2 regions of the Peribacillus sp. FSL K6-5616 genome follow, and region 1 is predicted to be linked to the other one. Evidence: a T-box and tRNA genes for the amino acid it is inferred to sense, from the RefSeq annotation. Region 1 holds a T-box; the other holds one or more tRNA genes.
What was found. The T-box of region 1 lies ahead of thrS (threonine--tRNA ligase). A T-box ahead of a tRNA ligase gene usually reads a tRNA of that ligase, here a tRNA-Thr.
Positions count from the first base shown of each region.

Region 2: it has a tRNA-Thr gene. The T-box ahead of thrS (threonine--tRNA ligase) is inferred to sense a tRNA for this amino acid. The anticodon was not compared.

Region 1 is NZ_JBBOYT010000001.1:3,784,182-3,790,670, reverse strand. It holds gene MHB45_RS18235 (IS1182 family transposase) at 1-318, shown strand, start outside; gene MHB45_RS18230 (DUF7010 family protein) at 635-1,285, shown strand; gene MHB45_RS18225 (hypothetical protein) at 1,327-1,602, opposite strand; T-box leader at 1,713-1,933, shown strand; T-box leader at 1,964-2,185, shown strand; T-box leader at 2,217-2,437, shown strand; gene thrS (threonine--tRNA ligase) at 2,497-4,404, shown strand; gene MHB45_RS18215 (hypothetical protein) at 4,364-4,885, opposite strand; gene MHB45_RS18210 (LysE family transporter) at 5,268-5,894, opposite strand; gene asnA (aspartate--ammonia ligase) at 6,127-6,489, shown strand, end outside.
Region 2 is NZ_JBBOYT010000001.1:4,452,782-4,459,270, forward strand. It holds gene MHB45_RS21560 (isochorismate synthase) at 1-761, opposite strand, end outside; gene MHB45_RS21565 (1,4-dihydroxy-2-naphthoate polyprenyltransferase) at 1,061-1,981, shown strand; gene MHB45_RS21570 (TraR/DksA C4-type zinc finger protein) at 2,128-2,877, shown strand; tRNA gene MHB45_RS21575 (tRNA-Glu) at 2,919-2,990, opposite strand; tRNA gene MHB45_RS21580 (tRNA-Ser) at 2,994-3,084, opposite strand; tRNA gene MHB45_RS21585 (tRNA-Asn) at 3,086-3,160, opposite strand; tRNA gene MHB45_RS21590 (tRNA-Ile) at 3,173-3,249, opposite strand; tRNA gene MHB45_RS21595 (tRNA-Gly) at 3,255-3,328, opposite strand; tRNA gene MHB45_RS21600 (tRNA-His) at 3,333-3,408, opposite strand; tRNA gene MHB45_RS21605 (tRNA-Phe) at 3,426-3,501, opposite strand; tRNA gene MHB45_RS21610 (tRNA-Asp) at 3,525-3,600, opposite strand; tRNA gene MHB45_RS21615 (tRNA-Met) at 3,607-3,680, opposite strand; tRNA gene MHB45_RS21620 (tRNA-Ser) at 3,784-3,876, opposite strand; tRNA gene MHB45_RS21625 (tRNA-Ile) at 3,897-3,973, opposite strand; tRNA gene MHB45_RS21630 (tRNA-Met) at 3,984-4,060, opposite strand; tRNA gene MHB45_RS21635 (tRNA-Ala) at 4,089-4,164, opposite strand; tRNA gene MHB45_RS21640 (tRNA-Pro) at 4,182-4,258, opposite strand; tRNA gene MHB45_RS21645 (tRNA-Arg) at 4,270-4,346, opposite strand; tRNA gene MHB45_RS21650 (tRNA-Leu) at 4,357-4,445, opposite strand; tRNA gene MHB45_RS21655 (tRNA-Gly) at 4,458-4,532, opposite strand; tRNA gene MHB45_RS21660 (tRNA-Leu) at 4,541-4,622, opposite strand; tRNA gene MHB45_RS21665 (tRNA-Lys) at 4,630-4,705, opposite strand; tRNA gene MHB45_RS21670 (tRNA-Thr) at 4,728-4,803, opposite strand; tRNA gene MHB45_RS21675 (tRNA-Val) at 4,814-4,889, opposite strand; rRNA gene rrf (5S ribosomal RNA) at 4,901-5,016, opposite strand; rRNA gene MHB45_RS21685 (23S ribosomal RNA) at 5,136-6,489, opposite strand, start outside.

The sequences.
Region 1 (6,489 bases):
CAAATTTGTACAACATGCTCATTTTTATCTCGGTGTACAGAAAGCAAAGACTGTCAAAAAGTGGTGACACGGCATATCTGGCAAACACATGTGGAAGAAGCAGATCATCTGCGTCATCATCAAGATGTAAAACCTATATATGCAAAACGTAAAGAAACGATTGAGCGTGTATTCGCAGATGCAAAAGAAAAGCATGGTATGCGTTGGACTACTTTAAGGGGACTTAAAAAATTGTCGATGCAGGCGATGCTTACTTTCGCTGCCATTAATTTAAAGAAGATGGCCAATTGGACATGGCAAGGTCCAAAAATGGCCTAACATAGTGGGCTCGTAGAGCCCCAATCTCTAAACTTTAGGCGAAAATTCAAAGGGAATTTCAAAAGGGGTTCAGAATTTTTTAATTCCGAACCCCTTTTGTCTACAAACTGACCTGAGCTCCCCTTTGGGGACTCAGGTTTTTTTTATGAAGATTTGTATCGAAATCGAAATATATCTGCGAAAATAGGAATATATCTGCGAAAATAGAAATATATCTTCGAAAACCGGAATATATCTGCGGAAATCGAATTATATCTGCGAAACGGCATTTATTTCATCTTAAATCATTTTTTAAAGCTGAATAATTGGGGAAGTGGTGCAATATTATGCTATGTACGATTATACTGTGGATGAAAGGAAACTGATGATGAAAGAGGCGTTTCGCGGTTCTGGAATTGGAGTCATTTTCATGGCGGTCTTCGGAACACTGTGGGCGGGTACCGGTGTAATGGGATTGCAGGGGTGGGGGTTTCCCTACGTGGAACTCGCAGCCATATTCGTGGGAATCATCATGGTTATCGTTGGCATTTCATTAATACATGCATCACAAAAAATGTCCAATCAAGTTTCAGATGATGGGGCAAGACGTCTTAAGCGTATCGGATTTTTGTTTAATATGGTCTTCATTGCCGAAGGTTTACTGATTGGGATTGCCATTGCCATCTGTAACTTGATCAATCAGACCGATCTTATACCGGGAGTCATCGCCATTATTGTAGGGATTCATTTTTTACCATTGGCGTCACTTTTCCAAATCAAGGTTTATTATGCAACAGGTGTGCTTCTCTGTTTATTGGCGCTTATTACATGGCTGATAGTGCCAGATACCGTCATGGTTGGGGAGCATCAAATCCTTGCACCGTTATCATTGCTCGGCTTTGGATGCGCGCTAATACTCTGGACCACTGGACTTACGCTATGGCTTGGAATAAAGAATTCAAGCCGAAGGATAACCGATGAAGAATGAATCAATGAAAAAACCCGTCATGGTGAACGGGTTTTTTTCATTTAATTTTTCATCCAGGTCAAGAGCCTGACAATTTGAAATGGTTCATTCCAAACGAGAATGAAACTAAAAAGAAAGAATGCAGCCACAGCCAAAAATTTCGACATTCCTCTTTCATTTTTATACATGGCCCCTAAGCTGCATAACAAACCAATTAGCAACGCACCGAATCCTGAAATCATAAGCAGCTCGGACGCTTTTGAAAAAGCTAGGGAACAGGAAAATGATAGGATACCAATCACTGCAAATACGATTGACCAATTGCTTAAACGTTTCATAGAGACTCCTTTTTTACTAATTATACCAATTTGGTGTTGGTGATGAAATGAAAAAAATTGAGGTTGTCACTTATGGGAATATATTGTAATATATATAACAATATAAAATTTTAGAAGCATTGATAAGGACATGAATCATTTTTACGGTCTGCAGAGAGGGAAGGGCAGCTGCGAACTTCCTGGCTTAGGAAACTGATTTACCGCCTTTGAGCCATATCGGTGAACAAGAGTAACTGATATCGTCTAAGCTGCGTTACAGCTCCAGAGCCATGAGTGTTTTTTGCTTATGGGAAATTGGGTGGAATCACGGGTAAACGCACTCGTCCCTTACATAGGGATGGGTGCGTTTTTTATTATTATAATTATTGCCATGATAAGGACATGAATCATTTTTACGGTCTGCAGAGAGGGAAGGGTAGCTGCGAACTTCCTGGCTTAGGAAACTGATTTACCGCCTTTGAGCTATATCGGTGAACAAAAGTAACCGATATCGTCTAAGCTGCGTTACAAGCACCAGAGCCATGAGTGCTTTTTGCTTATGGGAAATTGGGTGGAACCACGGGTAAACGCACTCGTCCCTTGCATAGGGATGTGTGCGTTTTTTTCTATATAAAAATATGGCGATGATAAGGACATGAATCATTTTTACGGTCTGCAGAGAGGGAGGCAGCTGCGAACTTCCTGGCTTAGGAAACTGATTTACCGCCTTTGAGCTATATCGGTGAACAAAAAGTAACTGATATCGTCTAAGCTGCGTTACAAGCTCCAGAGCCATGAGTGTTTTTTGCTTATGGGAAATTGGGTGGAACCACGGGTAAACGCACTCGTCCCTTGCATAGGGATGTGTGCGTTTTTTTATTATTAAAAAGGGGTGTTTATGTGATGGGTGAAAAAATGATTAAAGTACAATTCCCGGATGGGCAGCAAAAGGAGTATCCGCAAGGGATCACAGTGGAAAGTGTGGCAAGCTCAATCAGCTCAAGTTTAAGGAAAAAGGCAGTAGTTGGAAAACTGGATAAGCAACTGGTTGATCTAAGTCACAAGCTTAATAAGGATGGCGAACTGTCGATCTTGACTCTCGATTCGGATGAAGGATTACAAGTATTACGGCATACAGTGGCGCATGTTTTGGCACAGGCTGTAAAAAGATTATACAAAAATGTGGAATTAGGGATGGGACCAGTCGTGGAAGACGGTTTTTACTATGACTTTAAGTTAGACCATCCTTTGAGCTCAGAAGATCTGCAAGCCATTGAAAAAGAGATGGAACATATCATAAGTGAAAATCTGGAGATTAAAAGGATCGAAGTGTCATATGAAGAAGCTGTGAAGTTATTCGAGGGCAGAGGGGAGTCATTCAAGTTGGATATAGCCAAGAACATCCCCAATGGTGAAAAATTAACGCTCTATCAACAGGGGGAATTCATCGATCTTTGCAGAGGGCCGCACCTTCCATCCACATCATTTGTAAAATCATTCAGATTGACTCGTGTATCTGGTGCCTATTGGCGGGGAGACAATCAAAATGAAGTTCTCCAAAGGGTGTATGGCGTGGCTTTTCGAAAGAACAAGGATTTACAGGATCATTTTAAATTCCTGGAAGAAGCGGCCAAACGCGATCACCGTAAATTAGGGAAGCAGTTGGAGTTATTCATGTTTTCGGAGGAAGCCCCTGGAATGCCATTTTATTTACCGAAAGGACAAATCGTTAGAAATGAATTGGAGAATTTCTCGCGGGAGATTCAGACTGAAGCTGATTACGACGAAGTTCGGACTCCTTTCATGATGAACCAGCGGTTATGGGAACAATCGGGCCACTGGGATCATTATCACGAGAATATGTACTTCACTGAGGTGGATCAAACAAAATTCGCGATGAAGCCAATGAACTGTCCGGGTCATATGCTTATATTCAAAAACAGTCTTTATTCTTACAGGGATTTACCCATCCGGATGGCCGAATTCGGTCAAGTCCACCGGCATGAATATAGCGGTGCATTGAACGGGATGCTGCGTGTCCGTACATTTTGTCAGGATGATGCCCACATCTATGTACGGCAGGATCAAATCGAAAGTGAAATTAAACAAGTGTTTCATCTGATCGATAAGGTGTATCGCACTTTTGGATTCGAGTATTCCGTGGAGCTCTCGACTCGTCCGGAGGATTCAATGGGCGATGAATCCCTTTGGGAAGCTTCTGAAACAGCCCTGAAAAATGTTCTGGAAAGCATCGGGATACAATATCAAGTAAATGAAGGGGACGGGGCATTTTATGGACCGAAAATTGATTTTCATATTAAAGATGCATTAAAACGAAGCCACCAATGTGCAACAATCCAACTTGATTTTCAAATGCCCGACAAATTTGATCTGACTTACATCGATGAAAATAATGAAAAAGTCCGTCCGGTCGTCATTCATCGTGCCATCTTTGGATCGATCGATCGATTTTTTGGAATCCTCATAGAACATTTTGGCGGTGCTTTCCCAGTATGGCTCGCCCCGGTGCAAGTACAGATCATCCCTGTCTCACAAGTTCATCTGGATTATTGTTTACAGGTTCAAAAAGCACTGAAGAATCAAGGCATAAGAGTGAAAATCGATGATCGGAATGAAAAGCTGGGGTATAAAGTCAGGGAAGCACAGATGGGGAAAATCCCATATATGCTGGTCCTCGGAGATAAAGAAGAAAAAGAAAATGAAGTAAATGTCCGGAAATACGGGGAACAAGAAGTTGAAAATGTCGCGATAGAAACATTCATCAAGAAAATGGTCCAGCAAATAAAAGAACGCAGCATCTAACAAGAAAGCAGCTTAAATTGGAACTCACTAGTAAAAGGCCGGAATTCACGAGTAAAAGCGAGAAAATCACGAGTAAAGAGCAATTCACGAGTAAAAGCGAGAAAATCACGAGTAAAAGGCCGGAATTCACGAGTAAAAGCGAGAAATTCACGAGTAAAAGCGAGAAACTCACGAGTAAAAGGCCGGAACTCACGAGTAAAAGCGAGAAACTCACGAGTAAAAGCCTGAAACTCACGAGTAAATGGAATAAAAAAATGACAGCCGAATAAATCGGCTGTTTCTTTTTATCTACAAATCCATACCCAGCCAACACCCGGAATGAACTGCTGAAAACAGTTACCCCCCGGGCCGCCTTGTCCACCGCCTTGACCGCACCCTGTCCGCTGCCATCGGCAGGGCAGGTTAATCCTAGGTATTGTAATCCAACTATATCTGTATGATGTACCTCATTTGGTATGCCATCTTCGAGTATCTGTACCATTCCAGTTAGTATTATTTATCCCCATTAAAATAAAGGTGTGCTGGGTGTTACCCCAAAAACCTCTGAAGCAATGACCTTGCCGGCCTGCGTTTAAATGGCTCTAAATAGTGGCTACTGGAACCAGTGTTTGTACTGGCAGCCTGTCATCATAATAAGGCAAATTAGCAAAAGAATTATCGTAATAATATGGAGCAGTATAATATGGAACTTTATAAGGGTAATAGCCGTAATTATACATTCAAGAAATCCTCCCTTTGTGTTTACCCTTACAGGCTATGAACAATGAGGGTTAAGTGTCCGACATGGACAAAGAAGGATAATAAAATAGGCGACTTATTTTATATGAAAATTTATTCAAATTCACGAGTTAATGCTCGACTTCTTATGTAAATAAAACCTTGGCTGCCTGGATGGCAAAGTATAGGCCGATCCCTATAAGGGATATCCCCGAAATGATCGAGATGCCCATTAGAATGGGTTTGGATAAAAAGCGTCTGAAGGTGCTGGCGATGATGGCCATTATGAAATCCCAGGTTAAGAGGCCGATAAGGATTCCTGAGCTGTACAAAAGTAAATCATCCATATCATATTTGGAAGCGGAGTTTGCGAGAATGGATCCGTAAATCCCCAGCCAAAACAATATGGATAAGGGATTCGAAAGGGACATGATGAATCCTGTCAGGAATGAAGAAAAAAGGGAATCTTTCGCTTTTCGTGCATTCACTTCAATCTTGCCTGCACTTAGCAGACTTTCGATTCCGGTATAGGTCAGGACGAAAAATCCAAAAAGCCATAAAAATGTCTTCATGAAGGAGTTGTCCAAAAAGTGGACGACACCGAAAAAGACGAGGGCTATAAAAACAAAATCCGCTAAAATGGCACCCCAGCCAAATACCCAGGCATGCCAAAAACCCTTCTTGATTCCTTTGTCCAATTGAGCAGCGTTTATGGGACCGATAGGAGCCGCCAGTGATAAACCTAATAATACAAAGCTGAAAAAAACACCCAATTCATCACCTCATCGTTTATACATCTTCGCTTATTTGAATGTATTCAAACATTTGGACTTGTACCACCTTTTTAGTCCTATTTTTTAAGTTTAGTCCGCCTTGTCTGACCTGGTATTTTTGTAACAACACAGAAAACTCCTTCATAATGTAATTTAGTCAAATGGAAAACGCCTATTTTAGTGCATGCGCTATTCAAAGCGGAATTGGAGGAGAATTATGCCTGAATTATCAATGCCGAATAAATATAAAACAATTCTTGATATCATGCATACTGATATTGCAATAAATGAAATGAAGGATCATTTTGAAGAAGGACTTTCAAATGCGTTAAACCTTATTAAAGTATCAGCCCCTTTCGTTTTACATGAAGGTAATGGTATCAATGACAATTTAAATGGTGTGGAGCGGATTCTTACCTTTGATGCTCTGGATATTAAGAATAAACATATAGAAGTGGTTCAATCTTTGGCAAAGTGGAAAAGAATCACTCTTTCAAGGTATGGTTTGGCTTGTGATGAAGGCATTTACACAAATATGAATGCAATAAGACGTGATGAAAAACTGGATAATTTACACTCGTTATTTGTGGATCAA
Region 2 (6,489 bases), 670 kb from region 1:
CTCAATGGCTGCTCAGCAATCAATTGTTCAAGCACTTTCCCTGAATCGATGGAACGTTCAAAACCAAGTCGAAGCTCCCTTGCCAAAACAATCTTGTCGAGATCTGTCGTCTTGATTTCCTGAACAGCCTCTGCGACCGTCCTCTTCCATTCCTCAGGTTCGACTTCCCTCTGCATAACAAGGGAATTTGCACCCAATTCATTGCCATCCAAGCTTTCGAAGAGGAAAGCTTCCCGTTCATTTATCATATCTATGAAGAGTTTTTCTGAATCATCAGGCGAACAAAGTAAGTTTGTCGTTAAGTAAGCTTGTTTCCCCACTATTGAAAGCATGAAGGCAGGTATATAAAACAGGTTGTCCCCGAACTGATTCCAAAGGAGCGTACTGTCAGTTTCATAATCAAAAGAAAAGCCCCCATACAGTAAAGGACCTGTCGCTTCTATATCGGTCACTCCTGTTTTGACAGCATCATTCTGCAGTTTGATCCAGCTCTTTTCGACTTCTCTATAACGTTCGGCATTTGATGCCGCTTTGAGTTTCTTAACATTGCCTAAACCGGTGATGGTTATTTCCTTTGCAGGGTCCTCCCAGAAAAAGCGTTCACCCGCATACCGTTCTCTTCCAGCTTGATAAAATGAAAGGGGGTTGTTGCATTTAATCTTCTTAATATGACTGAATAGAACTTGATCATTCAAGTCCTTCGCCTTTTGTATAGCTGAAGCCAGTCCCTGAAACTGTTCAGTTTCCTCTGAGATAGCCAAAAAAATCCCCCCAAATGTACATTTTAAAAGCTATTTAACCTATTTAAAGATACACCTCCCTTGAACCTCATGTCAATAAAACGCCCCTTTACCGAACGATTCTTCCCTGCTTTTTTCCTTATTATATGAATCTTAGCGAATGTAGAGAAATACCCTTGATTTTGGAAATGCATCACCCATGAATTTCAATTATCACCCTTAACCACTTTTCCTGCATTTATTAGGATAACCTTTTGTGCAACATTTCAATATTTGTTATAATTTCGAGAGAACCAATAATGATTTTGAGGAGAGAAATAATGCAAACAGAATACGACGGACTTCCCCTTAAACGGACCTGGAAGATTTGGTGGGAGTTAATTCGTCCACATACACTAACCGCAGCTTTTGTCCCAGTCTTACTTGGAACTATGATTGCACTTTTGGAAGATGGAGTGAATTGGTTACTATTCGCTGCCATGATGATTGCAAGTATCCTGATTCAAGCTGCAACCAATTTATTCAATGAATACTATGATTTCAAGAGAGGCCTGGATACGGAGGAATCCGTAGGCATCGGCGGCGGGATCGTCCGTCATGGGATGACCCCCAGACTAATCATGAACTTGGCCCTTGGCATGTATGCCATCGCCTTGATCATTGGAATCTATATCTGTGCCGCATCGTCTTGGTGGCTAGCTGCAGTAGGCCTCGTTTGCATGCTTGTCGGCTATCTTTATACAGGCGGTCCCCTGCCCATTTCATATACACCGTTCGGGGAACTTTTTTCTGGATTGTTCATGGGCTTTTTGATAATCCTGATCGCCTTTTTCATTCAAACCGGTGATGTTTCTTCAACAGCCATCTTAATTGCCATTCCAAGTGGGATACTGGTAGGGCTGATCAACCTATCCAATAACCTCCGTGATCATGATGGGGATAAGGCACATGGCCGCAAAACGATGCCAGTCGTGATGGGCAGGAAAAACGCCCTGACATTCATGGCAATCATGTTCGCTTTCTCTTATCTATGGCTTGTTGGACTCGTTCTTACCGGAAGCGTTACGGCTTGGATTCTCCTTGCCTTCCTTAGCATACCGAAGGCCATGGCCGCAATAAAAGGCTTCGTGGGTAAAACACAGCCGATCACGATGGTGCCGGCAATGAAAGCCACTGCCCAAACGAACACCTTCTTTGGCTTACTCATGGCCATTGGATTATTCATCAGCTATCTTATATAATCTCCGGGGACTGAGCCCATCCGCTCAGTCCTTTTTTCTATCTTCCGTTCCATATTGTTTTCCTATACTCCGATTCGGGTAATAGATAATACAACCACCTTACCAATATAAAAAGAGATTTGGACTTTAGAAGGAGTGAATTGGATATGGCAACGAAACAACAAACGCAAAAATTCAAAAAAGAACTGCTTCAGGAAAAAAATGAGCTATGTAATAGAATTCAAAATGATGAACAATCCGTTCTGGATAAAAGCCAGACGGAATCCGTAGGTGAATTATCATCCTATGATAATCATCCTGCAGACCTAGGGACCGAATTATTCGAGATGGAACGGAATCAAGCACTCGATGAGCATGCACAATCCGAAATCGAGAAAATAGATGAAGCTTTGAAAGCCATGGAAGAAGGGGCGTATGGCCATTGTAAAACCTGCAATAAGGAAATCCCCATCGAGAGGCTTGAAGCGATCCCAAGCACCCTCTACTGTGTCGAGCATGCCCCAGAACGAACGCTTTCACAAGACAGGCCAGTGGAAGAGGATATACTGATTCCATCCAAGGGTGATCATTTTGAAAATCGTCATGGAGTCGAAATGGCGGCTAAAGAAGATAGCTTTGGTGAAGTGGCCAAATTCGGTACATCAGAAACGCCATCTGATTATACCGGGGATCATGACAATTACAATGATCTTTATAAAAACGAGGATGAAACGGATGGATTTCCTGAAGACTATGAAGGATATGCCGCAAATGATATCGAAGGAAAAACGAGAGTGGATATACCGAACAAAAAGCAAAAGGAATATGAAGATACCTTGAAAGAAGAAAATATAGAATCCCAACTTGGAGACATTCCCTATAAACAAAAAGATGGTTATATCAAGGAAAACAAATGAAAAAAAGAAGCATACATGAATGTATGCTTCCCTTTTTGTTATGACCCGTACGGGATTCGAACCCGTGTTACCGCCGTGAAAGGGCGGTGTCTTAACCGCTTGACCAACGGGCCAACTGGCGGAGAAGGAGGGATTTGAACCCTCGCGCCGCTCGCGCGACCTACACCCTTAGCAGGGGCGCCTCTTCAGCCTCTTGAGTACTTCCCCATGGCTCCGCAGGTAGGACTCGAACCTACGACCGTTCGGTTAACAGCCGAATGCTCTACCACTGAGCTACTGCGGAACAATATGAATATGGTGGGCCTAAATGGACTCGAACCATCGACCTCACGCTTATCAGGCGTGCGCTCTAACCAGCTGAGCTATAGGCCCATATTTGGAGCGGGTGAAGGGAATCGAACCCTCATCATCAGCTTGGAAGGCTGAGGTTTTACCACTAAACTACACCCGCGAAATGGGGCGACTGATGGGAATCGAACCCACGAATGCCTGAACCACAATCAGGTGCGTTAACCACTTCGCCACAATCGCCGTAATTTTGTAAGATATGGTGGCTCAGGACGGAATCGAACCGCCGACACAAGGATTTTCAGTCCTTTGCTCTACCGACTGAGCTACTGAGCCACATATGTATTCAATTTAAATAATGGCGGTCCCGACGGGAATCGAACCCGCGATCTCCTGCGTGACAGGCAGGCATGTTAACCGCTACACCACGGGACCTAATAATTGCGGGGACAGGATTTGAACCTGCGACCTTCGGGTTATGAGCCCGACGAGCTACCGGACTGCTCCACCCCGCGACGGTAATAATGAAACGATTAGCATCAAGCTTTCGTGAATATTGTTTCGTCCGCATCCTTTATGTAAGGTTGTTTTAAAACAACTTGCTGCTTTTAGAAAAAATGGAGGAGGTAGAGGGATTCGAACCCCCGCGGGATTTGACTCCCCTGTCGGTTTTCAAGACCGATCCCTTCAGCCGAACTTGGGTATACCTCCACGGCTTAAAAAAATGAATATGGTGGACCTTGTAGGACTCGAACCTACGACCGGACGGTTATGAGCCGTCTGCTCTAACCAGCTGAGCTAAAGGTCCTTATATTTATTGGTAGCGGCGGAGGGGATCGAACCCCCGACCTCACGGGTATGAACCGTACGCTCTAGCCAGCTGAGCTACACCGCCAATATAATATAAGTTTCTGATTGAAAAATGGTGGAGCCTAGCGGGATCGAACCGCTGACCTCCTGCGTGCAAGGCAGGCGCTCTCCCAGCTGAGCTAAGGCCCCATTCATTAAAAATCACGTGGTCGGGAAGACAGGATTCGAACCTGCGACCCCTTGGTCCCAAACCAAGTGCTCTACCAAGCTGAGCTACTTCCCGCAATAAAAACATGGTGCGCCCGGCGGGAGTCGAACCTACAACCTTCTGATTCGTAGTCAGATGCTCTATCCAATTGAGCTACGGGCGCATATTTATGATGGTGCCGAGGACCGGAATCGAACCGGTACGGTAGTCACCTACCGCAGGATTTTAAGTCCTGTGCGTCTGCCAGTTCCGCCACCCCGGCACATACGAAAAGTGGAGCGGAAGACGGGATTCGAACCCGCGACCCCAACCTTGGCAAGGTTGTATTCTACCACTGAACTACTTCCGCATGAAAGATGCGGGTGAAGGGACTTGAACCCCCACGCCTTGCGGCGCCAGATCCTAAGTCTGGTGCGTCTGCCAATTCCGCCACACCCGCATATAAATGGTGAGCCATGAAGGATTCGAACCTTCGACCCTCTGATTAAAAGTCAGATGCTCTACCAACTGAGCTAATGGCTCGTGCTTGTACTATCTTAAAAAATGGTGCCGGCAAGAGGACTTGAACCCCCAACCTACTGATTACAAGTCAGTTGCTCTACCAGTTGAGCTACACCGGCAGGTGTAAAATGGTGGAGGATGACGGGATCGAACCGCCGACCCTCTGCTTGTAAGGCAGATGCTCTCCCAGCTGAGCTAATCCTCCATATGAAACCTGCTTGGCGACGTCCTACTCTCACAGGGGGAAACCCCCAACTACCATCGGCGCTGAAGAGCTTAACTGCCGTGTTCGGAATGGGAACGGGTGTGACCTCTTCGCTATCGTCACCAAACAATGTTAACATTTTTTCAAGACATATATTATTATAACGTCTTTTTGAGAAAATGCAAGAAGAAATTTTCATTCCTTCAAAACTAGATAATAAGAAGGTATTTCATTTTTTAAAAAGCGTTGGTTAAGTCCTCGATCTATTAGTATCAGTCAGCTCCACATGTCACCATGCTTCCACCTCTGACCTATCAACCTGATCATCTTTCAGGGATCTTACTAGCTTGCGCCATGGGAAATCTCATCTTGAGGGGGGCTTCATGCTTAGATGCTTTCAGCACTTATCCCGTCCGCACGTAGCTACCCAGCTATGCCTTTGGCAAGACAACTGGTACACCAGCGGTGCGTCCATCCCGGTCCTCTCGTACTAAGGACAGCTCCTCTCAAATTTCCTGCGCCCGCGACGGATAGGGACCGAACTGTCTCACGACGTTCTGAACCCAGCTCGCGTACCGCTTTAATGGGCGAACAGCCCAACCCTTGGGACCGACTACAGCCCCAGGATGCGATGAGCCGACATCGAGGTGCCAAACCTCCCCGTCGATGTGGACTCTTGGGGGAGATAAGCCTGTTATCCCCGGGGTAGCTTTTATCCGTTGAGCGATGGCCCTTCCATGCGGAACCACCGGATCACTAAGCCCGACTTTCGTCCCTGCTCGACTTGTAGGTCTCGCAGTCAAGCTCCCTTGTGCCTTTACACTCTACGAATGATTTCCAACCATTCTGAGGGAACCTTTGGGCGCCTCCGTTACTCTTTAGGAGGCGACCGCCCCAGTCAAACTGCCCACCTGACACTGTCTCCCACCCCGATAAGGGGCGCGGGTTAGAATTTCAATACAGCCAGGGTAGTATCCCACCAACGCCTCCACCGAAGCTGGCGCTCCGGCTTCTCAGGCTCCTACCTATCCTGTACAAGCTGTACCAAAATTCAATATCAGGCTGCAGTAAAGCTCCACGGGGTCTTTCCGTCCTGTCGCGGGTAACCTGCATCTTCACAGGTACTATAATTTCACCGAGTCTCTCGTTGAGACAGTGCCCAGATCGTTACACCTTTCGTGCGGGTCGGAACTTACCCGACAAGGAATTTCGCTACCTTAGGACCGTTATAGTTACGGCCGCCGTTTACTGGGGCTTCGGTTCAAAGCTTCGCTTGCGCTAACCTCTCCCCTTAACCTTCCAGCACCGGGCAGGTGTCAGCCCCTATACTTCGCCTTGCGGCTTCGCAGAGACCTGTGTTTTTGCTAAACAGTCGCCTGGGCCTATTCACTGCGGCTTTTCTGGGCTATTCACCCTAAAAAGCACCCCTTCTCCCGAAGTTACGGGGTCATTTTGCCGAGTTCCTTAACGAGAGTTCTCTCGCACACCTTAGGATTCTCTCCTCGCCTACCTGTGTCGGTTTGCGGTACGGGCACCTTACATCTCACTAGAGGCTTTTCTTGGCAGCGTGGAATCAGGAACTTCGGTACTATATTTCCCT